Regions from separate parts of the Streptomyces sp. NPDC031497 genome, predicted to be linked through region 2. Evidence: riboswitches for the same ligand, from Rfam matches in the RefSeq annotation. Region 2 holds a riboswitch; each other region holds the start of a gene.

Region 1 (7,327 bases), on a different contig from region 2:
TATGTCCATGATCGGCAACTGGAACACGACGGCCGTCCGGACTCTTCGGGGCCTGCGGAACACGTCGGCGCCCATGACGTACACCCTGATCGCCGTGTGCTGCCTGATCTTCGTGCTCGGCCCGGCCTCAGGCTTCACCCCGTCCTACGGCACCGGGGACGCCCTGGCGGCCGCCCAGCGCGCGTACTTCCGGCGCTGGGGAGTGGTTCCCGCCGACCTGTTCGACGGTCCGGCGCGGGAGGCGCTCACCCCGGCCACGGCGCTGTTCATCCACGGCAGCTGGGTGCACCTGCTCGGCAACATGCTCTTCCTCTTCGTCTTCGGGGCGATGACCGAGGAGCGGATGGGCCGCGTGGAGTTCACCCTCTTCTACCTCGGCTGCGGCTACCTCGCACTGCTCGGCTACGCGGCCGCCAACGCCACGTCCCAGCAGTCGCTGGTGGGGGCGTCCGGGGCGATCTCGGCGGTCCTCGGAGCGTTCCTGTACCTGTTCCCCAGCGCCCGCGTGACCAGTCTTCTGCCGTTCCTCTTCTTCCTTCCGCTCCGGTTCCCGGCCTGGGTGGTGCTCCCGTTCTGGGCGGCCCTGCAGTGGCTCGCCCTGGACCAGGCCCCCTCCGGGCCCGGCGTGGCCTACCTCGCCCACCTGGTCGGCTTCGGACTCGGCCTCGGCTACGCGTGGGTGCGGTACGGCCGTGGGACTAAAGTGAAGGCCGCCCCAGCTCCGGCTCCCGAGGGAGAGAACCAGCCGTGATCACCGCGATCGTCCTCATCAAGACCAGCGTGGACCGGATCCCCGAGATCGCGGAACAGATCGCCGCGCTGGACAGCGTCAGCGAGGTCTTCTCCGTCACCGGTACGTACGACCTGATCGCCATGGTCCGGGTGCGTGAGCACGAGGATCTGGCCGAGGTGATCCCGGGGCGGATCAGCAAGATCCAGGGCGTGGAGGGCACGGACACGCACGTCGCGTTCCGCACGTACTCCCAGCACGACCTGGAGGCGGCGTTCGCGATCGGCCTGGACAGCTAGTCAGGCCTTGAGGGCGAGGACGGTGATGCCGTCGGCGGTCGCGACGTAGATCCGGCCGTCGCGGGCGACCGGGCTCTGGGTCCCGGTCGACGCCCCGCCCTCGACGCGTTTGCGCCAGGTGCGCTTGCCCCGGCGGTTCACACCGAAGAGCGTCGAGCCCTGGCGTACGTAGAGGGTGTCGCCCGCGACCGTGGGATCGCTGTACTGGGTGCCCTCGCCGGTGAGCGTGAGGTCCCACGCCTTCGATCCGTCGGCGGGGTCCAGGGCGAGCACTTCGTAGTTGCTCGCGGTGACCGCCAGGCCGCCGAACGCCACGCTCGTGAAGTAGCGGCCGCCGCGCGGCAGCTCGGTGCCGGACTTGTGCCAGAGCGCCTTGCCCGTCCGGCTGATGCCGTGCAGCATCTGCTCACCGCCCGACCCGACCACCAGGACGTCCCCGATCAGCGCCGGGCGGCCGGTGTCACTGCCGGCCGCCGTCGCCCAGAGCCGCTTCCCGCTCTTCGCGTCCAGGGCCCGCACCTGGTCCCCGAACGTGCCGACGTAGACGACGCCCTCCGCGACCATGGGCTCGCTGGTGGGCGCCGGCCCGGTCGGCGTGCTCCAGGCCACACTGCCGTCGGGGGCGTACGCGCGCACCCCGCCCGCGTCCGTGGGGCCGTAGGACACCAGGACCAGGTCGCCCGCGGCCACCGGGACCTGGCTGTTCCCGGCGACCGCTTTGGTCCAGCGCACCCGGCCGCGCCGGTCGAGCGCGCAGAGCTTCGTGGAGCCCTCCCCGTTGTCGTACAGCAGGCAGTACACGCCGTCGGCGGTGGCGAGCGGGGGCATGACCGGGCCGCCCAGCGCGGTGCTCCAGACGGGACGGCCGTTCGGCGCCACCGCGTGCAGCGAGCCGTCCGCCCCGCCGACGTACACCGAATTCCCGTCGGCCGACACCGCCGCACACGGGCCGCGCTGCCCGCCGAGCCCCTCGACCGGGTACTGCCACCCCACCTGGGCCGCCGACGACGAGCCCGTACCGGTCCGCCCCTCCCGCGCCGCCGGACCCGTGCCCGCCGAGGAGTCCCGCAGCCACAGCCACCCGCCGACGCCCCCGCCCGCCACGACCGCCGCACCGCCCGTCAGGGCCGCCAGCAGCCGCCGCCGGGAGGCCGGGGCGGCAGCCGGGGAGGCCGCGGGCAGGTCCGTGACTGTCGTGGGCGCCACGTACTCGACGCGGCTGTCCCGCTCCCCCGACCCGTGTTCCGGCACCCAGCGCTCATCGCTGTCCACGGTCGCCGATTCCGCCGTGGCGCGGCCGGCGTACCACCCCGCCCCAAGGCCCGCGCGGAGGGAACGCGCGGTGTGTCCCACCGCCGCCACCACGTCCGCGGGCGTCGGCCGCGCGCCGGGGTCGTCGCGCAGACAGGACTCCACGAGCTCCAGATGGTTTTTCGGTACGGCGGACAGGTCGACGTCCCCGGTCAGGATCCGCAGCAGGACGACCGAGTCCTGCCCCTCGCCGAAGGGTTCCCGTCCGCCCGCCGCGTACGCGAGGACCGCGCCCAGCGAGAAGACGTCACTGGCCGGTCCCACGTGGGCGCCGTTGCGGATCTGCTCGGGCGAGACATAGCCGACCGACCCGACGATCACCCCGGTCCGGGTCAGTGCCGTCCCTTCCAGGGCCCGGACGATCCCGAAGTCGATGACCCGGGGGCCGTCCGGCGCCAGCAGGATGTTGGAGGGCTTGAGGTCACGGTGCACCAGCCCCTTGGCGTGGATCGCGGCCAGCGCCTCGCCCAGCGCGGCCGCCAGCAGCCGTACCGCGTCGCCGGTCAGGGGGCCGCCTTCGAAGATCGCGTCCCGCAGGTTCGGCCCGTCCACGTACTCGGTGGCCATCCACGGCCGTACGGCCTCGGTGTCCGCGTCCACGACGCGGGCGGTGTAGGTCCCCGCGCCGCCGACGGTCTGCGCGGCCCGCACCTCGTGCCGGAAACGGGCCCGGAAGGTGCGGTCCTCCGCGTGTTCGGCGCGCACCACCTTCACGGCGAGCCGGAGACCACCGCGCGCCTCGGCGAGATACACCTCGCCCATACCGCCGGATCCGAGTCTGCCCCGGACCTCGTAGGGACCGATGGTCCGAGGATCCGTCTCGCGCAGCTCCTGCACCCCGTGCTCCCCCTGCCCTCCGTACAGCTGAGGGAAGCGTATACGCGCGGCTGGACGTCAGTCCGTCAGACGGCCGGTACGCAACGGCCGTCCTCCGTACGGTAGTTCCATTTCGCGCCATCCCGGACGAGCTCCTTGACGGCATTCACGAACCGCTCCACGTGCTCGTCCGGCGTCCCCGCGCCGAAGCTCACCCGGATCGCGTTCAGGGACTTCTCGCCCGGTGCCGCCTCCGGCGCCCCGCACTCGCCCTGGGTCTGCGGGTCGGAGCCCAGCAGGGTCCTGACCAGCGGGTGGGCGCAGAAGAGGCCGTCGCGGACGCCGATGCCGTACTCGGCGGAGAGGGCCGCGGCGAAGTGGGAGCTGTTCCAGCCGTCCACCACGAAGCTGATCACTCCGACGCGGGGGGCGTCGTCGCCGAAGAGGGAGAGGACACGGACCTCGGGAACCTCGGCCAGCCCCGCCCGCACCTTCTCGATCAGGTGCCGCTCGCGGGCGACCAGCGTGTCGAAGCCCGCCTCGGTCAGCGCCTTGCAGGCGGCGGCGATCGAGTAGGCGCCGATCACGTTCGGGGAGCCCGCCTCGTGGCGCGCGGCGCTCTCGTGCCACTCCACGGCCACTCCCCCGTCCTCACGCCGGGTGACCTTGCGGCTGGCGCCGCCGCCCGCGAGGTACGGCTCGGCCGCCCGGAGCCAGTCGGCGCGGCCGGCCAGGACGCCGGAGCCGAAGGGGGCGTACAGCTTGTGGCCGGAGAAGGCGACCCAGTCGACGTCCAGCTCGCGGACGCTCACCGGGTGGTGCGGGGCCAGCTGGGCCGCGTCCAGGACGATCCGGGCGCCGTGCGCGTGCGCGGCCGCGGCCAGCTCGCGGACCGGCCACAGCTCGCCGGTGACGTTCGAGGCGCCGGTGACACAGACCAGGGCCGGGCCGTAGCCCCCTTCAATGGACACGGTGCGGTCGGCGAGGGCCTGCTCCAGGGTCTCGACGGCCTGGCGCGGGGTGCGCGGGGCGTCGAGGTAGGTGACCCGGGCGTCCTGCCAGGGCAGCAGGGAGGCGTGGTGCTCGGTCTCGAAGACGAAGACCTGGCAGTCGGCGGGGAGCGCGCGGGCCAGGAGGTTCAGGGAGTCCGTGGTCGAGCGGGTGAAGACCAGCTGGTCGTCGGGGCGGCAGTCGAGGAACTCGGCGACGGTCTTCCGGGCGTTCTCGAAGAGGTCGGTCGACAGCTGGGAGAGGTAGCCGGCACCGCGGTGGACGCTGCCGTAGTAGGGCGCGTAGGCCGCCACGTCGTCCCAGACCCGCTGGAGCGCCGGGGCGCTGGCCGCGTAGTCGAGGGCGGCGTAGGTGACCTCGCCGCCGGTGACGAGCGGGACGGTGACATCCTGCCCTAGAACGGGCAGCGGGGCACAAACCGACTGGGCGGAGACAGCGGTGGAGACAGACATGGCGAACTCCTGTGAGGGGTAAGCGAAATCGCCGGGCCGGACGGTACGTCGACGGCACGGGAAAGGTGAAAGGGGTATGCGGAGGCGGGGCTCGACGCCCTATCGCATTCGCTTGCTCACAGAAGACTCCCTCGACGACCAGGACCCCTGGCGTGCGAGGGGTCCGCGCTTGCCGTAGACCTCTCTGCCTACGACCTGGTCTTCACCCGGGGCACCCCGCCACGGACGGAGGGTTGCCGGACAGTCGGCCGGGGCCTCATGACTGTCACTCATGACCTGAGAAGAAACGTAAGTGAAGTGATCGGCGACGCGCAACTCCTGTCCGGATGACGGGACACCGCCAGGGTCCGAAGCCGCTTCCGCACCGCCGGAAGACCGAATGCGGTCGCTCGCCGTTGCGGCGGAAAGGCGGAAAGGCGGAAAGGCGGAAGTACCCCGCTCACCTTCTTTTCCGCCGCAACGGCGATCAGCCACGACGGCGCAGCTGGGGGTCCCCCCACGCCCTTAAGGCAGTGGGGAGGTGCCGTACCGCGCCTCAGCGCGCCGACCGCGGCCCCTACCTGTTCGTCGCCGCCGCCCAGCGCTCCAGCACCCGCTTGGCCGCGCCCGAGTCGATCGACTCCGCCGCCTTGTCCATGCCGGCGCGGATCTGCTCGGCCAGCGTTCCGGTGCCCGGGTCCAGGGCCACCAGCGCCGCCGCCGAGTTCAGCAGGACCGCGTCGCGGACCGGGCCCGTCTCGCCGTCCAGGAGCCGACGGGCGACCTCCGCGTTGTACGACGGGTCGCCGCCGCGCAGCGCCTCTACCGGGACCAGCTCGATGCCGACGTCCCGCGGGTCGAAGGTCTCCTCGGTGATCTTGCCGTCGCGGACGATCCAGACGTGGGACGTGGCGGTGGTCGTCAGCTCGTCGAGGCCGTCGTCGCCGCGGAAGACCAGGGAGGAGTTGCCGCGTTCCGCGAAGACGCCCGCGACGACCGGCGCCATGCGCGGGTCCGCGACGCCGACCGCCTGGGCCCGCACCTGCGCGGGGTTGGTCAGCGGGCCGAGGATGTTGAACACCGTGCGGATACCCAGCTGGCCGCGGGCCGCGCCCGCATGGCGCAGCGCCGGGTGGAACTTGACGGCGAAGCAGAAGGTGATGCCGGCCTCCTCGGCGACCTCGGCGACCCGCCGCGGGGTCAGATCGAGGTTGACGCCGAGCTTCTCCAGCACGTCCGAGGCGCCGGACGCGGAGGACGCCGCCCGGTTGCCGTGCTTGACGACCTTCGCCCCGGTGCCGGCCACCACCAGCGCCGACATCGTCGAGATGTTCACCGTCTTGGCGCCGTCACCGCCGGTGCCGACGATGTCCACCGTGCGGCCCGGTACCTCGATGACGTTGGCGTGCGCGTACATCGTGCGGACCAGGCCGTTGATCTCGTCGACCGTCTCGCCCTTCGCCCGCAGGGCGACGACGAAACCGGCGATCTGGGCGTCGGTGGCCTGCCCGCGCATGATCTGGTCCATCGCCCAGGCCGTCGCGTCAGCGCTCTGGTCCTGGCCGTACAGCAGCGCGTTCAGCACCTCGGGCCAGGAACGGCCCGCCGCGATGTCGCCTCCAGCGGGGGTCACAGCGCTCATGAGGCCGCTCCTGATGGTCGTACCGGCGAAAAACAGTGTCAGGCCCACCCTATCCAGCTCCGGGCACGGCGAAGGGCCCCCGTCCGTACACCGGACGGGGGCCCTTCGGCCGTGGCGTGGCGACGCGGTCGATCAGTGGTGGCCGTGGCCGCTCGTGATCTCCTTGTACTCCTCGACGGTGGGCTTCGGGATCTGGTTGTCCTCGCCGTAGTAGGCGCTGCTCAGCTTGGCGCGGAGCTTCTCGGACCCCTTGATCTTGCGCTCGACACCGTTCTCGTCCACCGCCGCGCCGACCTGGGCCGGCTCGTACTGGTGGTGGGCCGTGAGGGTGTGCAGCTGCTCCTGGCTGAGCGGCTCGTGCACCTCGATGAACTCACCGTGCGGCAGCCGCTTGATGATGCCGGTCTCGCGGCCGTGCAGCACCTTCTCGCGGTCCCGGCGCTGCAGGCCGAGGCAGATCCGCTTGGTGACGATGAACGCGATCACCGGTCCGGCGAAGAAGAAGATCCGGACGAACCAGGTCACGTCGTTGATCGACAGATGGAAGTGGGTGGCGATGAGGTCGTTGCCACCACCGACCAGGCCGATCATGTACACGGTCACCCAGGCGACACCGAACCCGGTACGGGTCGGGGCGTTGCGCGGGCGGTCCAGGATGTGGTGCTCGCTCTTGTCGCCGGTGACCCAGGACTCGATGAACGGGTAGAGCGCGATCGCGCCCAGCACCAGACCGAACAGGACCAGCGGGATGAAGACGCCCAGGACCAGGGTGTGGCCCCAGAAGTTGATCTCCCAGCCCGGCATGTAACGGATCAGGCCCTCGGCGAAGCCCATGTACCAGTCGGGCTGGGCGCCGGTGGACACCTGGTCCGGACGGTAGGGGCCCATGGCCCAGATCGGGTTGATCTGGGTGGTCGCCGCGATGACCGCGATGACACCGAAGACCAGGAAGAAGAAGCCTCCGGCCTTGGCCATGTAGACCGGCAGCAGCGGCATGCCGACGACGTTCTTCTCGGACTTTCCGGGACCCGCGAACTGCGTGTGCTTGTGGTAGAAGACCAGGATCAGGTGGCCCACCACCAGGCCG
Region 2 (7,327 bases):
CAGCGCAGTTCGGCGGCAGACAATGCGGGATCTGTTTCAGAATCGAGAAACTCCGCCGCAAAACTGCGCCCGTACACTTCCGGCATGACCGACTCCCGCCGCGCGCTTCCGCGCCCCGCCGACGGCTGTCGCCGCCACGGTTCCGACGACCACCGGCCGTCTCCGAGGCACGACACGGGAGTTGCTCGCGATGCAGTCACCGGCGCACATCCGGCCCGCAGGGCTTTCGGGCGGCGCGCCTGACACCGGTCACCCGTCGATCGACGAGCTGCTGGTCCGCGCCCGTACCCGTCTGACGCGGCTGGCCCCGGCGGCCGCCGCCCGTGAACTCGCCGACGGCGCGCTGCTGGTGGACGTCCGCGCGGACATGGTGCGGCGCGCCGAGGGCGAGATCCCCGGTTCCCTGGTCATGGACCGGAACGTGCTGGAGTGGCGGCTGGACCCCTGCAGCGCCTGGCGCATCGAGGAGGCCGTCGACCACTCCCTGCGCGCGATCATCATGTGCTCGCAGGGTTACATGTCGAGCATGGCCGCCGCCGGGTTGCACGACCTCGGGCTGGTGCGGGCCACCGACATCGTCGGCGGCTACGAGGCCTGGCGTACCGCGGGCCTGCCGGTGGTGCCCGGCGGCACGCTGCCCGGGTCCTACGTGGCGGCCGCCCCGTCTCCGATCAGCCTGGACCCGGGCGGGCAGCGCATGCTGGTGGACGGTGCTCCCGTCGCTCTGACCCCGTTGGAGTTCCGGCTGCTGACCGCTCTGCTGCGCGGCAACGGCCGGGTCATCACCCGGGAGGACCTGCGCTCGGGGCTGGGCGAATGGGCGGGCAGCCGCAGCCGCTCAGTCGACCTGCACATCCACCGCATCCGCCGCAAACTGGGCCCACGTGCCGCGGCTCTGCTGACGACGGAACGAGGCGTCGGCTTCCGCCTACGCGCGACACCGGCACCGGCCGAGAGCGGCTGACGGGGCCGTGTCTCCTGCGTTCGCTCAGTCGGCCTGTGTGGCGGTGAGCGGGGGCAGGTCCGGGTGCTCACGCAGGGTCCCCCGGTATTCGGTGCGGTTCCGGGCAGTCCGGTGTGACGGTCAGTCATGGGGCCCTGCTCCGCTGGACGGTTCGCGTGACGGCTGGTGATCGGTGGAGGGCGAGCGACCGGTCGGCGCCGCCGCGGACGCCGATGCGGACCGGGAGACGGGCGGGGCGGGCGGTACTGGTGGCGTGACCGGCACGGCCGACACGACCGGCACGGGCGACACGGGCGACACGGCCGACACGGGCGGCGCAGGTGACACGGCCGACACGGCCGACACGGCCGACGCAGCTGACGCGGTCGGCTGGGCCGACCCGGGCAGGGCTGGTGTCGAGGGTGCCCTGCGCGACAGCCACAGCGCCACGCCGAGTGCGGCCAGCACTGCGGTGGCCGCGCCCATGCCCAGCCCCGAGCGCACCCCCGCGTGCTGGGAGGTCCAGCCGATGACGGGGGCGCCGACCGGGCTGCCGCCCATGGAGATCACCGTGTAGACCGCCATCACCCGGCCCCGCATGGCGTCGCTCACCTCCGACTGGACGAAGGCGCTCACCGCCGTGTTCAACGTCATCAACGTGAAGCCGGCGGGCAGCAGCAGGGCGAGGAAGGCGGGGTACGTGGGCATGACCGCCGCCAGTGCCTCGAAACCGCCGAACAGCAGGGCGCCGACGACGACCGTCCGTACCCGGGGCGAGACCCCGCGCGTGGCGGCGACCGTCCCGGCGACGGTGCCGACGGCCAGCGCGGTGTTCATGAGGCCGAGTCCCCGGGATCCGACGTCGAAGACGCGCCCGGCGAACAGGGTCAGCGTGGTGGGGAAGTTGACCGCGAAGGTGGCGACCAGACCGAAGATGGTGAACACGCCCACGAGTTCGGGCCGGGCCGCCACATAGCGCAGCCCCTCCGCGCCCGCCCCCGTCCACGGCGGCCGGGAGCCGGCGCGCCTCTCCCGCTCCCGTGGCCGGATCGACAGCAGACCCGCGAGGACGACGGTGAAGGACACGGCGTTGAGGGCGAAGACCCACCCGGTTCCGATCGCCCCGATCAGCACACCGGCGATCGCCGGACCGATCAGGCGGGCGGCGTTCAGGGACAGGATGTTCAGGCCCGCCGCCTTCGGGATCAGGGCCCGGCCGACCAGTTCGGTGACGAAGGACAGGCGTGCGGGGTTCTCCACCGTGAACACGCTGCCGAGCGCGAAGGACAGGACGTACAGCAGCCACAGCGCGGCATGGCCGGAGAACACGATGACCGTCAGGAGCAGGGCCTGGACCGCGTACAGCGTCTGGGTCCACAGCAGCAGGGTCCGGCGGTCGTACCGGTCGGCGACGACCCCGCCCCACAGGCCGAACAGCAGCACGGGCGCGAACTGGAGCCCGGCGACCCAGCCGAGCGCGGTTCCGCTGTGGGTGAGCGTCAGGACGAACCAGTCCAGCGCGACACCCTGCATGGCGCTGCCGATGTTGGACACCAGGCCCGTGCTCCAGTAGATCCGGTAGTCACGGACCCGTAGCGCGGCGAACACCCCTGTCGGAGCGATGCTGTTGACGGCCATGCCTCTCTTTCCGATTCCGACGGTTTGCGGCGGGGCGGTCGGGGGGCGCGCGACGAACGCGCCGGTGAAAGGGGCCGCGCGGCGTGTTCACGCGCTTCGAGGAGAAGGAGCCGAGCTGCACTGAGCTGAGCTGAGCTGAAGTGAGCCGAGGAGAGCGGGTGGTCAGCGACAGGTCTGGTCGAACTGGTCGGCGCGACGGCCCGCCCAGCACGAGTCGAGCAGCACGGTGCGTGCCTGACCTGCGGTCTCCATGGCCGGATCAAAGCACAGGGCACAAGGTGCGTCCACCATGCGTCCCGCAACGTGAGACGTCGCGTCTCCTCGAACAGGGTGTCCGGTTGCGGCATTGACGTACGACAAAACCGATCCGTACGATCGCCAACGGCATTGAGTGTCAGCGTCAAGCCCTGGCTCGCTGACCGGCAACCCTCCCACGCGGTGGGGTGCTCCAGGTGAAAGCCCGGCGGGATCACCGATGACTCCCGCAAGCGCGTGGCCCCGTCACCGGGGCCGGAGACGAGGAGGGACCGGCATGCGACACAGCGATCACCCGGCTGCCTCCCCCGCCGACGCCACGGCGTACTCCCGGCTCTCACGTCGGCGCCACATCGACCTGAAGCGCTCGACCAGCTGCCTCTGTCGGCTCTGACCGGCACGCCTGCCGTCGGCTGACCTCCGTCACCGGCCACGGCCCCTTCGCGCCGCCCTTCCCCTCGCCACCGGTCCCCGGTGTCGTCCGCCTGCCCTCCGTTCGTCCTCCGTCTGCACAGCGCTTCCCCCGGCCGGCACCGATCCGGCCGGGGCCGCACGCCCCTGCACGGCCGTGCCTCGCGCCCCGAAGCCCGGCACCCCGTGCCGGGTGACACGAGTAGGAGAAAGCCCTCCGTGACTGCACTCCCGGATTTCAGACCTTCCCGATGGGCGCCCCTGGCCGCGCTCCTGACCACCAGCGTCCTGCTGACCGCGTGCGGTTCGGGCGACCACGGCTCCGGCGGCGGAAGCGGCCCGGCGAAGTCCGGCGGCACCCTGACCTTCGCGGTGGGATCCGACGCCGGCTGCGTGGATCCGCAGCAGGTCGCGAGCAACGACACCATCTACTCGGTGCGCCAGATCGTGGACTCCCTGACCGACCAGGACCCGAAGACCGGCAAGATCGTGCCGTGGCTCGCCAAGAGCTGGGACATCAGCCCCGACGCGACGACGTTCACGTTCCATCTCCGGTCGGGGGTCACCTTCAGCGACGGGTCGAAGCTGACCGCGCAGGTGGTCAAGGACAACTTCGACGCGGTACCGGACCTCGGTGCGCTGGGCACCCTCGCCGAGGGCTATCTGAGCGGCGTCAAGAGCACCACCGTGGTGGACCCGCTCACCGTCAAAGTGGCCTTCAAGCAGCCCAACGCCCAGTTCCTGCAGGCGACTTCGACCCACTCGCTGGGCATCGAGTCGTCGGCGAGCGTCAAGAAGACCCCGCAGCAGAAGTGCAGTGACGGCGTGGTCGGCTCCGGGCCGTTCGTGCTGAAGCAGTACGTGCAGAACCAGTCGGTCACCCTGGACAGGCGGGCCGGGTACGACTGGGGTTCCTCGCTGTGGTCGAAGAAGGGCGAGGCCCACCTGGACAAGCTGGTGTTCAAGGTCGTGCCCGAGGCAGGGGTGCGGGCCGGCAGTCTCCAGTCCGGGCAGGTGGACGTGATCAGCAGCGTCGGCAAGGCCAACGAGGCGGCGCTCAAGGGCGGCCAGGTCGCCCTCCGGAGCCGGGCCAACCCCGGTGTGGTGTTCGGTCTGGGGCTCAACAACTCGCGGCCCCTGCTGAAGGACACGAAGGTCCGTCAGGCGATCTCGGCCGCCGTCGACCGCAAGCAGATCGCCGACACCGTCTTCCCGACCGGCACTCAGCCCGCGACCAGCATCCTGGCGCACACCACGCCCGACTACACGGACCTCTCCTCGGACCTGGTCTTCGACGCGGCCAAGGCCAAGTCCCTGCTGGACGAGGCGGGTTGGAAGGCCGGTAGCGACGGCATCCGCACCAAGGACGGCAAGAAGCTGACCCTGACCATCAGCTGGTTCCCCAACTCCGCCACCAATCAGCCCGCGCTGGAGCTGGTCCAGCAGCAGCTCAAGGCCGTCGGGATCGACGTGGTGCTCAAGCAGCTTCCGGTCACCCAGTTCGCCACCACGCTCCAGTCCGGTGACTTCGACGTGGTGTGGGCGAACACGACCCGCGCGGACCCGGACATCCTGCGCAGCTCCTTCTCCACCCAGCTGGCCAACTTCTACCACCTGCCCGCCAGTTCGCTGGACACGGCACTGTCCGCACAGGCCGCGACCACGGACACCGCGAAGCGCGGGCAGCTGGTCGCTCAGGCCCAGCAGCTGATCGTGCGGAACGCGTACGACGTGCCGGTGGTGGAGCTCCAGACCCAGCTGGGCGTCTCGGACAAGGTGCACGACCTGACCTTCGACTCCGGCAGCCGCGTCCAGCTGCACGACACCTGGGTCGGGTAGCGGATGCGCCGCTATGTGATCAAACGGCTGGCGCAGGCGGTCGGGGTGCTGTGGGCGGCCTACACGGTGTCGTTCCTGGTGCTGGACTTCCTGCCCGGTGACCCGGTCTCCGCGATGGCCGGGGCCGGGATGGACTCGGGTCAGACGGATCCGGCCCAACTCGCCGAGCTGCGGCACGAGTACGGCTTCGACAAGCCGGTGCTGGTGCAGTACGCGGAGTATCTGGGCCGGGCGGTGCGCGGGGACTTCGGCGACGCGGTCTCCACCGGCCGCCCGGTGACCTCCACCCTGGCCGACGCGCTGCCTCAGACGCTCCAGCTGACCGGTGCCGCGCTGCTGCTGGCGGTGGTGCTCGGCGGCGGCCTCGCGGTGGTGGCCACGTACACCTCGCAGCGGTGGCTGCGGCAGCTGCTGCTCTCGCTGCCCCCGCTGGGGGTGTCGGTCCCGACGTTCTGGGTGGGTCTGCTGCTGGTCGAGCTGTTCTCGTTCCGGCTGCACTGGTTCCCGGCGTTCGGCAACGACGGGCTGCGCGGCCTGGTGCTGCCGGCCCTGACGCTGGCGATCCCGACCGGTGCGCAGGTCGCCCAGGTACTGGCCAAGAGCCTGCTGACCGCGTTGGACCAGGCCTATGTGGAGACGGCGCGGGCCAAGGGCGCCGGCCGGTGGCGGGTGCATCTGCGGCACGCGCTGCGCAACGCCTCGCTGCCGGCGCTGACGGTCGTGGGTCTGCTGGTCGGGCAGCTGATCGCCGGTTCGGTGGTGGTCGAGACGGTGTTCTCCCGCGATGGTCTGGGCCGGGTGACCGCTGCGGCGGTCACCACCCAGGACATCCCGCTGGTCCAGGGGGTGGTGGTGTTCGGTGCGCTGATCTTCGTGGCGACGAACCTGCTCGTCGACCTCGTCTATCCGCTGCTGGACCCGCGGATCGTGGTGGCCTCGGACAGAAAGGCGAGCTTCGCATGAGTCAGAGCCTTGTCGACGACCAGGCCGAGGCCGCCCTCGGCCTCGCCCGGCCGGTCGAGACGGGACCTCCGGCGGAACCCGGGCGGCCCGCCGACATCCGCCGGGTGCTCCGGTTCCTGCTGCGCCGCCCCGGTCTGCTGGTGTCCGCCGTGGTCCTCGTGCTGGTGGTGCTGGCCGCCTTCTGGCCCGATCTGTTCACCTCGCAGGACCCGCTGAAGGGGGTGCCGTCCCAGAACTTCCGCGGCCCGAGCGGAAGTCACTGGTTCGGCACGGACGAACTGGGCCGCGACGTCTTCTCCCGCGTGGTCCACGGTGCCCAGCTCTCCCTCAAGGCCACGCTGATCGCGGTCCTGGTCGCGTTCGTGGTCGGCGGCCTGCTCGGCGTGGTCGCCGGGTTCGTGGGCCGCTGGGTGGACGACGTGCTGATGCGCTTCGTCGACGTCCTCCTCTCCATCCCCGCGCTGTTCCTGTCGCTGGCCCTGGTCACCGCGCTCGGATACGGGACGGTGAAGGTGGCGGTCGCGGTCGGCATCGCCAGCGTCGCCTCCTTCGCCCGGGTGGCGCGGGCCGAGGTGCTGCGGGTGCGGCAGGCGGTGTTCGTCGAGGCGTCCCGTTCCTGCGGGACCCGCTGGTACGCGGTCCTCGGCCGGCACGTCCTGCCCAACGCCGCAGGCCCGGTGATCGTCCTGGCCACGCTGGACTTCGGCTCCTCGATCCTGGCCGTGTCGGCGCTGAGTTTCCTCGGCTACGGCGCGCCGCCGCCCGCCCCGGAGTGGGGGACGTTGATCTCCGACGGCCGCAACTACCTGGCCAACGCCTGGTGGCTGACCGCACTGCCCGGTCTGGCGATCGCCGCGACCGTGCTGGCCACCAACCGCATCGCCAGGGCGCTGGACGGCGAATGGACGCGGCAGCGATGACCGACGACGCACACGAGAACGGTGACGCACGCGAGAACGGTGAGAACGTGACCACACCACTCCTGGAGATCCGCGGCCTGTCCGTGTCGTACCGCACCCGGGGCGGCACGGTCTCGGCCGTACGGGGCGTGGACCTGGACGTCTGGCCCGGGCAGGTGACCGCCGTGGTCGGCGAGTCCGGCTCCGGCAAGAGCACCACCGCACACGCCGTCACCCGGCTGCTTGCGGCGAACGGCACCATCGACGCGGGTACGGTCCGCTTCGGCCGGCACGACCTGGCCACGCTGTCGGAGGCGGAGCTGCGTACCGTGCGGGGCGCGCAGATCGGGCTGGTCCCGCAGGATCCGACGGTCTCGCT
Region 3 (7,327 bases), on a different contig from region 2:
CTCCTGGGCGATGGCCAGCGGGTCGCGGTACATCCGCACCTGCGCCCGGCCGCGCGAGATGTGCTCCGCGCTGACGTCCGGATCGATCTCGGGCAGCGGGCCCTCGGGGTCGTACGACGACAGGTCCCGGTTCCAGACGAACTCCAGGTGCTTGAGGGCCGTGGCCCCGCTGACCTGCTGGCGGCGCACCTGGCGGGCCAGCTCTGCCGCCTCCTCGTCGGTGTCGCCGAGGATGAAGCTGGCGGCCGGCAGGATCAGCAACTGGTCAGGCGTACGGCCGTACTTGGCGAGCCGGGACTTCACGTCCGTGTAGAAGGCCTGGCCGCCTTCGAGGGTGGCGTACCGGCTGAAGATCGCGTCGGCGCCGGCGGCGGCGAACTCACGGCCCTCGTCGGAGTCGCCGGCCTGGAAGATCACCGGGCGGCCCTGCGGGGAGCGCGGCACGTTGAACTGCCCGTGGATGTCGAACTGCTCGCCCTGGTGGACGAAGGAGCCGGCCTTGGCGTCCCGCAGGAAGGTGCCGGTGGCCTGGTCGGCGAGGATCTCGTCGCCGCGCCAGGAGTCGAAGAGCTCGTGCGCGGTGGCGAGGAACTCCTTGGCGCGGGAGTAGCGCTCGTCCTGCGGCAGGTAGCCGCCGCGCCGGAAGTTCTCGCCGGTGAAGGCGTCCCAGGAGGTGACCACGTTCCAGGCGGCCCGGCCCCCGGAGAGGTGGTCGAGGCTGGCGAACTGGCGGGCCACCTCGTAGGGCTCGTTGAACGTGGAGTTGATGGTGCCGGTCAGCCCGAGGTGCTCGGTGACGGCGGCCAGCGCGGCCAGCACGGTGAAGGTGTCCGGGCGGCCCACGACGTCCAAGTCATATATCTTTCCGCCCTGTTCGCGCAGCCTGAGGCCCTCGGCGAGGAACAGGAAGTCGAACTTGGCGCGTTCGGCGGTCTTCGCGAAGTGCGCGAAGGAGCTGAACTCGATGTGGCTGCCGGCGGCCGGGTCGCTCCACACGGTGGTGTTGTTGACGCCGGGGAAGTGCGCGGCCAGGTGGATCTGCTTCAGGGGCTTGCTCATGTCGGGTGCGGTCCCTTCCGGCTCAGGCAGCGGCGTAGCGGTTGGCGGGGCGGGCGAGCCCGAGGAGTCCGCGCAGGGTGTCGGCCTCGTAGGCGGTCCGGAAGCGGCCCCGGCGTTGCAGCTCGGGTACCAGGCCCTCGGTGATGCGCGGCAGGTCGTGGCCGAGGACGGCGGGCCGCAGCCGGAAGCCGGTGAGCCCCTCCGCCGCGAACTCCTCCACCAGATCCGCGAGTTGGGTGGTGGTACCGGCGAAGATCCGGGCGTCGCTCGTGTACGGCGTCCCGGCCAGGTCGTCGAGGCGCTCCCGGCGGGCCGCCGCCTGGGTCTCGGTGTCGTCGAGGAAGACCACCAGGTCGCCGAAGACGTGCAGCGGCTCGGCGGCGCGGCCGGCCGCCGCCTGCTCGGCGCGGATCTCGGCGACGATCGCGCGGGCCTGACCGGTGTCGTGCGGGGTGACGTAGCCGAGGTCGGCCTGCCGGGCCACCAGCCGGTACGGGATCGTCTGGTGGGCGAGCGCGGTGACCAGCGGCTGGCCCTGCGGCGGGCGCGGGGTGATGGAGGGGCCCTTCACGCTGAAGTGGCGGCCCTCGAAGTCGATGTAGTGCAGCTTGTCGCGGTCGACGAACCGCCCGGTGGCCGCGTCGCGGATCTCGGCGTCGTCCTCCCAGCTGTCCCAGAGGCGGCGCACTACCTCCACGTAGTCGGCGGCCTCGTCGAACAGGTCGGCCACCACCGGGCTGTCGTAGGCCTCGATCTTCGGGATCGTACGACGGCCGAAGTGGCCGGCCTCGTTCGGGCGGGCGGTGATCTGGACGCGCAGCCCGGCGCGGCCGGTGCTGACGTAGTCGAGGGTGGCGATCGCCTTGGAGATGTGGAACGGCTCCGTGTGGGTGGCCACCACCGTCGGCACCAGACCTATGTGGTGGGTGAGGGGTGCGATCCGGGCGGCGATGAGCACCGCGTCGAGGCGGCCGCGCACCTGGTCGGTGCGCTCGTCCGGCTCCAGGAAGTGCGAGGACTGCGGGCCGAGACCGTCCTCGATGGTCACGAAGTCGAGCAGACCGCGTTCGGCCTCGGCGGCCAGGCCGGCCCAGTAGCCGGCGGTGAGCAGGTCGCGGGGGCGGGCGACCGGCTCGCGCCAGGAGGCGGGGTGCCAGCCGGTGCCGTCGAGGGCGACGGCGAGATGCAGGGGAGAACGAGATGAAGGAGATGAAGGAGATGAGGACACAGTGGTGCCTTCCTGGAGGTCCGTACGGGGGCGCGCCGAGGAGAGGGGCGCGGCGAGGACAACGGGTCAGGAACAACAGAGCGCGCCGGCCACGCGCACCAGGTCGATGTGCGGCCGGGAGTGCAGGACGGTACGGCGGCTGGGGCTGAGGACACGTGTCATGTCCCGCACCTCCCAGCCCGCTCCGTGTACATCTCGTCGTGACTCACAACAGCCCGGCGTTCGCGGTTGTTCCCGGGCTGCGCACCAGCAGGGTGCGGGTGCGCAGCCGCTCGGTGAAGCCGATGGACTGGTACAGCCGGATCGCCGTGGCGTTGCCCGGGGCGGCGTGCAGGAACGGGGTGTCACCGCGGTCCCGGATGCCGACGGCGACCGCGCGCACCAGGCGGGTGGCCAGACCCCGGCCCCGGTGCCCGGGGTCGGTGCAGACCGCGCTGATCTCCGTCCAGCCGGGCAGCCGCAGCCGCTCGCCCGCCATCGCGATCAGCCGTCCCCGGTGCCGGATGCCGAGGTAGGCGCCCATCTCGACGGTCCGCTTGCGGAACGGGCCGGGCTCGGTGCGGGCCACCAGGTCCAGCATCTCGGGCACGTCGTACGAGCCGAGCCGGACCGCCTCCGGGTCGGGTTCGGCCCGCAGCCCGGTGTCGACGAACTGGACGCCCACCCCGCCGCCGACCACCTCCCAGCCGGGCGGTGCTTCCTCGACCGGCTTGATCTTCACGGTGGTGCCGGGGCCGACGAGCGTGTGCAGGTCGGCCCAGGCCTCCGGGTCGGTGGGGTCGGAGAGAGCGGCGTAGGCGTAGATGTCGTCGGGGTAGCGGGCGGCCCGGCCGAAGCGCTCGGCGAGGTGCGCGTGCGGACCGGCGAGCGCGGACCAGACGGCGTTGTCCAGGACGCCGAGGGATGCTTCAACGGTCATGGTGGCGTTCTTCCCTGACGATGGGTCAGGAGTTGTCCAGCGGCAGTCCGGGCGGGTTGACCTCGGACTTGGCGACGGCCTCGTTGGAGAGGTTGTAGGCGGCCAGCCACTTGGCGTACTGACCGTTCTTGATCAGGTAGTTGATGGCGTCGGCGAGCGGCTTGGCAAGGCCGCTGTCCTTCTTCGCGGTGGCCGCGATCAGACCCTGGAGGCTGGCGCCCGCGCCGGAGTAGGTACCCGCGGTGCGGGTGGCGTTGGGTGTGTTCGCGGTCTGCCTGTTGTGGTACGCGATGCCGGGGTTGGGGCCGAGGTAGGCGTCGATCTTGCCGCTGTTGAGGGCCAGGTAGACGCTGTTGCTGTCCTGGTAGTACTTGACCGTGACCTTCTTGCCCTCCTTGGCCAGCTTGGCCTTCCACTCCAGGAGGATCTTCTCCTGGTTGGTGCCGGCGCTGACGGAGACGGTCTTGCCGGCGAGGTTCTCGTAGTTGTCGTCGAAGTTCCAGGTGCTCTTCTTCGGGACCGTGAAGGCGAGGTTGTCCTGCCGGTAGGACGCGAACTCGTACTTCTTCTTGCGCTCCTCGGTGTCGGTGATGTTGGAGAGGGCCACGTCGACCTTGCCGCTGTCGATGCCGACGAACATGTTCTCCCAGGTGAAGCTCTTCAGCTCGGGCGTGAGGCCGAAGACCGCGGCGACCAGCCGGGCGAGGTCGGGTTCGGAACCGGTGAGGGTCTTCTGGTCGCTGCCCACGTAGGCGAGCGGCGGGAATCCGGCGGGCAGGACACCCTCGCCGATGACGAGCTTGCCGCTCTTGCGGACGGAGGCGGGCAGTTCGGCGCTGATGGACTTGACCTCGGAGACCTTGACGGTGGTCTGCTGGGCGGCGCCGTTGGAGACCTGTCCGATGACGACCTCGCCGCTCTTGGCGCTGTCGGTCGTGGTCGCGGCGTCGCTGTCGCCCCCGCAGGCGGCGAGCCCGGTGGCGAGGGTCGCTACGGCGGTCGCCGTGGTGAGGCCGCGGATCAGGCTGCGTCGGGAGAGGAGCGTGGGCATGGCTGTCCTTCGTGTCTCAGTGACAAGTGAAAGGGGGGGTGGTTCAAGGGAAAGAGGGGGTGGTTCCAGTGAAAGGGGTGTGGTTCAGAGGACCTTGCGGAGGAAGTCCCGGGTCCGTTCGTGCCGCGGGTTGTCGAGGATCTCGGCGGGCGGGCCCTGTTCGACGATCCTTCCGGCGTCGATGAAGACGATCCGGTCGGCGACCTCGCGGGCGAAGCCGATCTCGTGGGTGACGATCACGAGGGTGGTGCCGCCGGAGGCCAGGTCCTTGATGACGGCGAGGACCTCGCCGACCAGCTCGGGGTCGAGCGCGGAGGTCGGTTCGTCGAAGAGGATGATGCCGGGCCGCAGGGCCAGGGCGCGGGCGATGGCCACGCGCTGTTGCTGGCCGCCCGACAGCTGCCGCGGGTAGGCGCCGACGCGCTCGCCGAGGCCGACCCGTTCGAGGAGTTCCTTGGCCAGCTGCTGGGCCTCGGGCCTGGTCAGCTTTCCGGTGGCGACGGGGGCGGCCGCGACGTTGTCGAGGACCGTCAGGTGCGGGAACAGGTTGAAGTTCTGGAAGACGAAGCCGATCCGGCTGCGCTGGGCCAGGATGGCGCGTTCGCTCAGCTCCTTGAGCCGGTCCCCGTGGCGCTTCACGCCGACCAGTTCGCCGCCGACGCTGACGTAGCCGGTCTCGGGCTTCTCCAGGTGGTTGATCACCCTCAGCAGGGTGGACTTGCCGGAGCCGGACGGGCCGAGGATGACGGTGACCTCGCCGGGGCGGACGGTCAGGTCGACCCCGTCGAGGACGCGATGGGCGCCGTACGACTTGTGGACGTCGTGGATCTCCAGGGCGGCGGGCGCGAGGTCCGGTGCGGTGGTCATGCGGCGGCCTCCCGGCGTATCCGTTCCCGCAGGTCGCCGAGGCCGGTGCGGAGTTTCTGGAGGGGGGTCGGCGGCAGCGTGCGGGTGGCGCCGCGGGCGAAGTACCGCTCGACGTAGAACTGGACGACGGAGACGGCGCTGGTCAGGATCAGGTACCAGACGGTGGCCACGAGCAGCAGCGGCACGATGTCGCCGGGGTAGGTGCTGCCCATGGACTGCACCGAGCCGAAGAGGTCGAGCAGCGAGACGTAGAACACCAGGGACGTGCCCTTGATCAGCCCGATGAGCTGGTTGACGTAGTTCGGCACGATGGAGCGCAGGGCCTGCGGGAAGACGATCCGGGTGAACTGGTAGCTCTTGGGCAGGCCGAGTGCGGCGGCCGCCTCGTGCTGGCCCTGGTCGACGGAGAGGATGCCGCCGCGCACCACCTCGGCCGCGTAGGCCGCCTCGTTGAGGCTGAGGCCGACCACGGCGACCACCATGTCGGTGGCGAGTTTCGACTCGTCGAAGCTGACGAAGGACGGGCCGAAGGGCACACCCAGGCTCAACGTCTGGTACAGGGCCGAGAAGTTGTAGAGGAAGATCAGCAGGACGATCAGCGGGATCGAGCGGAACAGCCAGGTGTAGGTCCAGCTGACGGCGCGCAGCACGGGGCTGCCGGAGAGCCGGGCGACGGCCAGTACGACGCCGCCGAGGAGGCCCAGCACGGCGCTGAGCGCGGCGACTTCGAGGGTGATGACGAGCCCGTCGAGGATCGTGGGCCGCAGGAACCAGTAGCGGAACCGGTCCCACTGGTAGAAGGGGTTGGTGGCCAGTCCGTGTGCGAACTGCGCGACGACCACCAGGACGACGGCGGTGGCGATCCACCGGCCGGGGCGGCGCAACGGCTGAACCCGCTGGGTTTTGACGGGTTTTGACGTATCGTCAGTTGGTGGCGGTGCCTCGGCGAGGGACACGGTGCCTGGGGGTTCGGTCATGGCGGGCTCCGGCGGAGTCGGACACCCCGGGCCCCACGGCCGGGACCGTACGACCGGGCCGCATGCGGGCGGGCGGCACGGTGCACGGGGGCGCGCGGGGCAGGGGGGCTGGGCGGACGGCGGCACACCGGGCGACCGGTGTTTCGACGGGGACGCTGAGGCGCGAAGCTGCGGGAAGCCGGCGGAAAAGCCTGGTCAGACCCGACAGCGGGCACAGCCCGGTGCGGTACACGCGCTACACAGGGCGCTGTTGACACGGAGCAGATCGACGGCACGGTCGGCGACGAGCGGGCTCGGATACGGGCGTACGCAGCCCGAGGTGCGGCGCTCGGCCGTCCTGGAGGCTGCGTACATGTCCGTCACCTGTCACTGTCGTGCTGGCCCTCGGGGGGCCTCGCGCTTACCGAATCGTCGCTTGCCGAAACGTCATCGGTCCGGTCGTCACCTGGGGCACCCCACCGCGATGCGAGGGTTGCCGGTCAGCAAGCCAGGGCTTGACGCTGACGCTCTTGACCGTTCTGGTCCGTAAGTAACGCAGTTGCCCGAACGAATGTCAACGCCTGTCCGACTGGCGAAACGGTTCGGGCCGCTCTCACCTGCGCGGAACGCCGGGAGCGTCCGCCGCGTGGCCCGCCCAGTCCAGGATCTGGACGGCCGCACCGGCGGCTTCCAGGCCCTGGCAACGGCCGTGGTGGCGACGGGCGATGCCGTCGAGGTCGAGGTGGGCGCCGAAGGCCGGGTGCGCGGCCAGCCGGCGGGCGTAGGCCCACAGCACCGGATGGCCGGCGATGCGGTGCACGGCGGAGGCGTCCAGGTGGTTGCGGTGCACGGTGTCGAGTTGCACCAGGGCCACCCACAACTCGACGTCCGCCGCCGTGAGTTGCCCGCCGACAAGGAACTCCGCCCCGGTCAGCCGGCACTCCAGCTCGTCCAGGGCGGCGAGCAGCACCTCCAGCGCCTCCGGGTCGCCGCCCACGCGCCCGGCGCGCTGCGCGGCCTGCTCGATGCCCTCGGCGCACAGCCGCTCGACGGCCTCGATCTCGGCCTCGGCACCGCACGGGTACAGCCGGGTGGCGCCGTCGCCGAAGTGGCGGTCCAGGTCGCGCAGGATGTCCCGGCTGTGGGTGGAGACGATGCGGCCGGACCAGTCGTCGCTGAGCACGGGTGCGAGGGCCGGTCCCGAGTAGTGGTGGGCGCTCGCCTCGTACAGCGGGCGCAGCGCCGTG
Region 4 (7,327 bases), on a different contig from region 2:
GCGACCGGGATGCCGAGGCGCTCGGCGAGGAGGGCGCGCAGGGGTACGTCGCGCCAGCCGAGGTTGGCCGCGTAGACGGCGATGCCGTTCGGCTCGTCGACTATGCCGGGTACGGCGAGGCCGGCCGCGGCCGCGCCCTCGCCGAAGTGCTTCTCGCCGTACGCGTACAGGTCGGCGGCGAAGTCGAGGATGGCGGCGACGACGGCCTCGGGGCCGCGGTCGCGGCCGGTCGACCGGCGGTCCTGGTGGAGCAGCTCGCCGTCCGGCCCGACCAGCGCGGCCTTCATTCCGGTGCCGCCCACGTCCAGGGCGATGACATGTCTCACGGGAACAGTGTGGCCCGCCGACCCGTAAGAGGTCTAGTCCACTTGCGTGGTGTAGACCTTGTGGTTCGAGATATTGAACGGCGAGACAGTTGGACAGGGGTAGTTCACGTGCGGCGGCGTAGGGCAGGAATGATCGCGGTGGTGTCCGCAACGGGCATGACGGCGGTTCTTGGTGGCTGTGGGACGACCGGATCCTCGGACGTCACCCTCAGACTCGTCGCAGCCGACTACGGAGACTCCGCCGCCAACAGCTCCCAGAAGTACTGGGACAAGCTGGCCAGGGCGTACGAGGCCAAGCACTCCGACGTGAAGGTCGACGTCACCGTCTACTCGTGGAACGACGTCGACCGCAAGGTCAAGGACATGGTCGCCGCAGGGAAGGCGCCCGACCTGGCGCAGATCGGCTCGTACGCCGACTACGCGGCCGCCGGCAAGCTGTACGAGGCCGGGGAGCTGCTCTCCATCCCGGTGCAGGCCGACTTCCCCTCCCAGCTCGCCGAGGCGGGCCAGTGGAACCACGCGCAGTACGGCATACCCTTCGCCGCGTCCACGCGCGTCCTCTTCTACAACAAGACCCTCTTCACCGAGGCCGGCATCACCCCGCCCACCACGTGGAAGGAGCTGGCGGCCGACGCGCAGGCGCTCAAGGAGCACGGGGTGAAGTACCCGTACGCGCTGCCGCTCGGCCCCGAGGAGGCGCAGGCGGAGACCATGCAGTGGCTGCTCAGCGGCGGCAGCGGCTACACCGACGACATCGGCACGTACACGATCGACTCCGCGCAGAACATCGACACCTTCACCTGGCTCAAGGACGAGCTGGTGGGCAAGGGCCTGACCGGACCGACGGCGCCCGGAAAGCTGAACCGCGCGACCGCGTTCGCCGCGTTCGCCGACGGCCAGGTCGGCATGCTCAACGGCCACCCCACGCTCATCAAGCAGGCCGAGAAGAAGGGCGTGAAGTTCGGCACGGTCCCGATGCCGGCCCGCGCAGGCCAGACCGCCACCACCGCCTCCATGGGCGTCACCGACTGGATGGTGGCGTTCAGGCAGAACGGCCACGCGGAGCAGGTCGGCGACTTCCTCGACTACGTCTACAACGAGAAGAACGTCCTCGACTTCTCCCGCGAGTACGGTCTGCTGCCGGTCACCACGTCCGCGTCCCAGACGATGACCGACTCCCCGACGGCCCAGGACAAGCAGCTCCTCCCCTTCCTGGAACAGCTGCCGACCTCCGAGCTCTACCCGGCCGGCAAGACCTCCTGGGCCGCGATCAGCGCCGACGTCAAGAAGCAGATAGGGACCGTGGTCACGTCGACGGGCGACCCGACCGCGGTGCTCACCCGGATCCAGTCCGAGGCCGCGGCGGCGGACAGCCGTACGACGACGGGCTGAGCGTTACGGTTCTCGGCATGGACCGGCAAGAACTGGGCGCACGCGAGCAGACGATCCTCGCCCTGGAACGCCGGGGCTTCCCGAGCCCCGGCGCGAAGGAACGGGCGATCCGCGAGGAACTGGACCTGGCGCCGGTCCGCTACTACCAGCTCCTCAACGCCCTCCTCGACGACGAGCGGGCGCTGGCCCACGACCCGGTGACGGTGAACAGGCTGCGGAGGGTGCGGGACGCGCGGCGGGGGGACCGCTGACGGGGGCTGTGGGCCGCTGGGATCTGCGGGCCGGTGGGGGCTGGGCGCGCCCACGCGGTGGAGCCGCATATGGATACAGCCCCGCGCCCCTCAAGGGGCGCTCGGATACTGTCGGCCATATGGGCACCCACTCCACGGAACCCCTTCCGACCCCTCGCACCCCCGCCGGTCGCGACGGCCTCGCCGCTCTTCTCTCGCGGCCACGCTCCGCGCTGATCGGCCTCGACTTCGACGGGACCCTCGCGCCGATCGTCGCCGACCCGGAGCAGGCGCGGGCTCACCCGGACGCCGTACCGGCCCTGGCCGCCCTCGCGCCGAAGGTGGCCGCCGTCGCCGTCATCACCGGCCGCCCCGCCGAGATCGCCGTCCGCTACGGCGGCTTCGCCGGTGTCCCCGGCCTGGACCACCTCGTCGTCCTCGGCCACTACGGCGCCGAGCGCTGGGACGCGGCGACAGGCGAGATCACCGCGCCCCCGCCGCACCCCGGCATCGCCGCCGTCCGCGCCGAACTCCCGGCCGTCATCGACGGCGCGGGGGCGCACGGCACCTGGATCGAGGACAAGGGCCGTGCCGTGGCCGTCCACACCCGCCGGGCCGACGACCCCCAGGCCACCTTCGAGTCCCTCCGCGCCCCCCTGACCGACCTGGCCACCCGCCACGCCCTGATCGTCGAACCGGGCCGCCTGGTCCTGGAACTGCGTCCCCCGGGCATGGACAAGGGAGTGGCACTGCGCGAGTACGCGAGGGAGATCGGCGCGGGCACGGTCCTCTACGCAGGCGACGACCTGGGCGACATCCCGGCCTTCGCAGCCGTGGAGAAACTACGGGCGGAAGGCGTCCCGGGCCTCCTGGTATGCAGCGGCAGCGAGGAGGTCACCGAGCTCGCGGAGCGGGCCGACCTGGTGGTGGACGGCCCGGAGGGAGTAGTACGGCTCCTGAAAGGCGTAGCTGAGCAAAGCGCCCCGTAAGGGGTGCGGGGAACTGCGCGGCAAGCCCCCACCGGGCCCGCGCGTGCCCCTCATTCCCGCAGTGCCCCCAACTGCTCAAGAAACCAGGCCGCCGGCGGCAACGCCGTAGCCGCCGCAGCGAGCCGCTTCGTCCGCTCCGCCCGCTCCTCCACCCCCATGGCCAACGCCTGCTGCAAAGCCTCGGCCGTCCCCCCGATGTCGTACGGGTTCACAACGATCGCGTCCTCGCCCAGCTCCTCGTACGCCCCCGCCTCCCGCGAGAGCACCAGCACGCACCCCTCGTCCGACACCACCGGCATCTCCTTGGCGACCAGGTTCATGCCGTCCCGGATCGGGTTCACCAAGGCCACGTCGGCCAGCCGGTAGGCCGCCAGCGAGCGGGCGAAGTCGTCCTTCACATGCAGCACCACCGGCGTCCAACCTGCCGTCCCGTACGCCGAGTTGATCTCGTCCGCGACCCGCTGCACCTCGGCCGTGTAGTCGCGGTACACCGCGAGGTCCTGCCGCGACGGATACGCGAACGCGACGTGCACCACCCGCTCCCGCCACTCGGGGTGGTCGTCGAGCAGCTGCCGGTACGCCAGCAGCCCCCGCACGATGTTCTTCGACAGCTCGGTCCGGTCCACCCGGACGATCGTCCTGCGGCCCTCGCCGATCTCCTCCCGCAGCGCCCGCATCCGCTCGTCCACGTCCGGCTCGTGCGACCGCTTCCGCAGGAACTCCGCGTCGGCCCCCAGCCCGTGCACCCCGATCCGGGTATCCCCGGCCGCCGGGATCCCCGGGCCCAGCACCGCGTGACAGCAGGCCACGAACGCGTCCGCCCACCGCCGGGTCAGGAACGCCGCGTGATCGGCGCCCAGGATCCCGCCGAGCAGCTCCGCCGCGATGTCGTCGGGGAGCAGCCGGAAGTAGTCCGGCGGGGCCCACGGGGTGTGGGAGAAATGGCCGATACGGAGATCCGGCCGCAGCCGCCGCAGCATCCGCGGGGCCAGCGCCAGGTGGTAGTCCTGGATGACGACCACCGCACCCTCGCCCGCCTCCTGCGCCAGCGCCTCGGCGAACGCCTGGTTGTAGGCCTGGTACGACGCCCACCGCCGCCGGAACTCCGCGTCGAAGACCGGCTCCAGCGGGGTCTGGTAGAGCATGTGGTGGACGAACCAGAGCACCGAGTTCGCGATGCCGTTGTACGCGTCGGAGAACACGTCCGGGTCGATGTCGAGCATCCGGACCTGCTGCCCGCCGGTGTCCCCGGCCGGCAGCCGGCCGCCCTCGGCCCGCCGTACCGCCTCCCGGTCTCCGTCGCTCAGCGCCGCGCACACCCACACCGCGTTCGCGTCCGGCCCGATCGCCGACAGCCCCGAGACCAGCCCGCCGCCACCCCGCTTGGCGTGCAGCGCACCGCCTTCGCCCACTTCATACGAAACCGGGCCGCGGTTGGACGCGACCAGCACCTCAGCACCGCCGGTGAAAGCCATACGCCACAACCTAGCCCGGCCCGGAAACGCTCAAACGTACGGCCGTGCCCGACGCGCCGCCGTATACGGCCGTACGTAGAAGTCACGCCACCCGGCGCTCGGCGTACTCGGCGATCTCCGCCATCGGCGGTCGTTCCTCGGTGTCCACGGAGTAGGTGCGCGGCTCGAAGCCGTCCTCGCCCCGTTCGAACTGGGTCAGGGCGGGCCGGATCAGATGCCCGCGGGCCAGCCGCAGCTGGGCGGTGCGGTAGATCGCGGCGGACATCCGGCCGAGGGCCTGGCCGTCCTGGTGGCGGTGTTTGCGGACCCCCACGTCGACCTGCGCCAACGCGTTGAGCCCCACCAGGTGCAGGGCGTCGACCAGCATGCCCAGCTCCACGCCGTAGCCGACCGGGAAGGGGAGCTGTTCGAGGAGCGAGCGGCGGGCCGCGTACTCGCCGCCGAGCGGCTGGACGAACCCGGCCAGCTGCGGCCAGTGCATGTTCAGCAGCGGGCGGGCCATCAGTTCGGTGACCCGGCCGCCCTGTCCGGCCGAGCCGGCGAGCGGGCGGTCGTACATCGCCTTGACCAGGTCCACGTCCGGGTCGGTCAGCAGCGGGCCGACGATCCCGGTGACGAAGTCGGAGGAGAAGTCACGCAGGTCGGCGTCGATGAAGCAGACGATGTCGCCGGTGGTGACCAGGAGGGAGCGCCAGAGGACCTCGCCCTTGCCGGGGACGGCGGGGATGCGCGGCAGGATCGTGTCGCGGTGGACGACCCGGGCGCCGGCCGCCGCGGCCACCGCCGCCGTACGGTCGGTGGAACCGGAGTCGACGACCACGATCTCGTCGACGAGCGGCACCTGCCGCATGAGGTCGTGACGGATGATCGCGACTATGTCGCCGACCGTCTCCTCCTCGTTGAGCGCGGGCAGCACGACGGAGACGGACTGACCGGTGCGCTGCTTGGCGGCGAGTATCCGGTGCAGCGGGCGGTCGTTCATGGACCAGGAGCGGGTGGCCAGCCAGCGCTCGACTTCTTCCAGCACAGTCAGCGGCTCCTCACTGTCACGGTCACACTGCGAGGTGTGATCCATCTCGCGGTTCGGACGACTATCTCAACTGTCCTGGCCTTCGGTTACAGTCTTGAACAACGCCGATGACCATCGCATGTCCTGAGGTCACCGAGCGTTGACAACTGCATACCGCTCATCCAGAGGGGCAGAGGGATACGGCCCGATGAAGCCCCGGCAACCCTCCAGTCGGTTACTCGTGGATCGCTGATCAATGTCGATCACTCGCGAGGCTCCCGACTAGGGAAGGTGCCAAATCCGTCTCACGGCGAGATGCGTCGTGAGGAAGATGAGGAGAAAGGGCCTCGCCTCACATGGCTGTGCAGACTGCTGCGACCACCACCGACTCCACGACCGTCGACCTTGGTCCCGCCACCGCCCTGAGCTGCCGCGAGTGCGGCCACCGCGTGCCGCTCGGCCCGGTGTTCGCCTGCGAGGAGTGTTTCGGCCCGCTCGAAATCGCGTACGACTTCTCGGCCTACGACACCGAGGAGCTGCGGAAGCGGATCGAAGCGGGTCCCGCGAACATCTGGCGCTACGCGCCGCTGCTGCCCGTCCCCGCGGACGTGGCGACCAAGCCGAACATCAACCCGGGCTGGACCAAGCTCGTCCAGGCCGACAACCTGGCGAAGGAGCTGGGCGTCACCGGCGGCCTGTACGTCAAGGACGACTCCGGCAACCCGACGCACTCCTTCAAGGACCGGGTCGTCGCCCAGGCCGTCGAGGCCGCGCGCGCCTTCGGCTACACCACGCTCTCCTGCTCCTCCACCGGCAACCTGGCCGGCGCGGTCGGTGCCGCCGCCGCCCGGGCCGGCTTCCGCTCCTGCGTGTTCATCCCGCACGACCTGGAGCAGGGCAAGATCGTCATGGCCGCGATCTACGGCGGCGAGCTCGTCGGCATCGAGGGCAACTACGACGACGTGAACCGTTTCTGCTCCGAGCTGATCGGTGACTCGGCCGGTGAGGGCTGGGGCTTCGTCAACGTCAACCTGCGGCCGTACTACGCGGAGGGCTCCAAGACCCTGGCGTACGAGATCTGCGAGCAGCTCGGCTGGCGGATCCCCGACCAGCTGGTCGTCCCGATCGCCTCCGGCTCGCAGCTCACGAAGATCGACAAGGGGCTGCAGGAGCTGATCAAGCTCGGGCTCGTCGAGGACAGGCCGTACAAGATCTTCGGCGCGCAGGCCGAGGGGTGCTCGCCGGTGTCGGTGGCCTACAAGGCGGGCCACGACGTGGTGCGGCCGCAGAAGCCGAACACCATCGCCAAGTCCCTCGCCATCGGCAACCCGGCCGACGGGCCGTACGTCCTGGACATCGCGCGCCGTACCGGCGGTGCGGTGGAGGACGTGACCGACGAGCAGGTCGTCGACGCGATCAAGCTGCTCGCGCGGACCGAGGGAATCTTCGCGGAGACCGCCGGCGGGGTGACGGTCGGAGTCACCAGGAAGCTCATCGAGAATGGGCTGATCGATCCGGCGAAGTCGGTCGTTGTACTCAACACGGGTGACGGACTGAAGACACTGGACGCCGTGGCGGGGACCGGGCTCACGGCGACTATTCGCCCGAATCTCGAGTCTTTCCGCGAGGCCGGGCTCGCCTGAGCCAGCCGTAAAAAACCAGGGCGTTGTCCCGATCGGAGGTTCACACGTGAGCGTCACCGTTCGCATCCCCACCATCCTGCGTACCTACACCGGTGGTCAGGCCGAAGTCAGTGCCGAAGGAGGCACCCTCGGCGAAGTCATCTCCGATCTGGAGAAGAAGCACACCGGGATCGCCGCCCGCGTTCTCGACGACGAGGGCAAGCTGCGCCGGTTTGTGAATGTGTACGTCAATGATGACGATGTGCGGTTCGAGCAGGGCCTGG

The links. A riboswitch is a leader RNA that binds a small molecule or an ion and turns the genes downstream of it on or off. The one in region 2 is predicted to bind S-adenosylmethionine.
Region 1: it holds a riboswitch for S-adenosylmethionine, as region 2 does, so the genes downstream of both, ACZ5K7_RS41360 (aminotransferase class V-fold PLP-dependent enzyme) here and ACZ5K7_RS27290 (putative leader peptide) in region 2, are expected to answer to the same signal.
Region 3: it holds a riboswitch for S-adenosylmethionine, as region 2 does, so the genes downstream of both, ACZ5K7_RS11805 (amino acid ABC transporter permease) here and ACZ5K7_RS27290 (putative leader peptide) in region 2, are expected to answer to the same signal.
Region 4: it holds a riboswitch for S-adenosylmethionine, as region 2 does, so the genes downstream of both, thrC (threonine synthase) here and ACZ5K7_RS27290 (putative leader peptide) in region 2, are expected to answer to the same signal.

Annotation. Positions count from the first base shown of each region.
Region 1 is NZ_JBVIKO010000031.1:81,643-88,969, reverse strand. Features, by position in the region: gene ACZ5K7_RS41375 (rhomboid family intramembrane serine protease) at 8-751, shown strand; gene ACZ5K7_RS41370 (Lrp/AsnC family transcriptional regulator) at 748-1,029, shown strand; gene ACZ5K7_RS41365 (outer membrane protein assembly factor BamB family protein) at 1,030-3,177, opposite strand; gene ACZ5K7_RS41360 (aminotransferase class V-fold PLP-dependent enzyme) at 3,243-4,619, opposite strand; SAM riboswitch class IV at 4,780-4,896, opposite strand; gene trpD (anthranilate phosphoribosyltransferase) at 5,176-6,240, opposite strand; gene qcrB (cytochrome bc1 complex cytochrome b subunit) at 6,373-7,327, opposite strand, start outside.
Region 2 is NZ_JBVIKO010000014.1:113,148-120,474, reverse strand. Features, by position in the region: gene ACZ5K7_RS27300 (winged helix-turn-helix domain-containing protein) at 191-964, shown strand; gene ACZ5K7_RS27295 (MFS transporter) at 1,085-2,581, opposite strand; SAM riboswitch class IV at 2,965-3,078, shown strand; gene ACZ5K7_RS27290 (putative leader peptide) at 3,057-3,230, shown strand; gene ACZ5K7_RS27285 (ABC transporter substrate-binding protein) at 3,467-5,086, shown strand; gene ACZ5K7_RS27280 (ABC transporter permease) at 5,090-6,049, shown strand; gene ACZ5K7_RS27275 (ABC transporter permease) at 6,046-6,969, shown strand; gene ACZ5K7_RS27270 (dipeptide ABC transporter ATP-binding protein) at 6,966-7,327, shown strand, end outside.
Region 3 is NZ_JBVIKO010000005.1:91,549-98,875, forward strand. Features, by position in the region: gene ACZ5K7_RS11775 (NtaA/DmoA family FMN-dependent monooxygenase) at 1-1,059, opposite strand, end outside; gene ACZ5K7_RS11780 (LLM class flavin-dependent oxidoreductase) at 1,082-2,287, opposite strand; gene ACZ5K7_RS11785 (putative leader peptide) at 2,354-2,449, opposite strand; gene ACZ5K7_RS11790 (GNAT family N-acetyltransferase) at 2,493-3,206, opposite strand; gene ACZ5K7_RS11795 (ABC transporter substrate-binding protein) at 3,232-4,257, opposite strand; gene ACZ5K7_RS11800 (amino acid ABC transporter ATP-binding protein) at 4,342-5,124, opposite strand; gene ACZ5K7_RS11805 (amino acid ABC transporter permease) at 5,121-6,101, opposite strand; SAM riboswitch class IV at 6,493-6,616, opposite strand; gene ACZ5K7_RS11810 (glutathione S-transferase C-terminal domain-containing protein) at 6,694-7,327, opposite strand, start outside.
Region 4 is NZ_JBVIKO010000004.1:411,660-418,986, reverse strand. Features, by position in the region: gene ACZ5K7_RS10540 (ROK family protein) at 1-326, opposite strand, end outside; gene ACZ5K7_RS10535 (ABC transporter substrate-binding protein) at 435-1,718, shown strand; gene ACZ5K7_RS10530 (DUF3263 domain-containing protein) at 1,736-1,969, shown strand; gene otsB (trehalose-phosphatase) at 2,089-2,937, shown strand; gene ACZ5K7_RS10520 (alpha,alpha-trehalose-phosphate synthase (UDP-forming)) at 2,988-4,412, opposite strand; gene ACZ5K7_RS10515 (glucosyl-3-phosphoglycerate synthase) at 4,495-5,439, opposite strand; SAM riboswitch class I at 5,597-5,759, shown strand; gene thrC (threonine synthase) at 5,778-7,064, shown strand; gene ACZ5K7_RS10505 (MoaD/ThiS family protein) at 7,111-7,327, shown strand, end outside.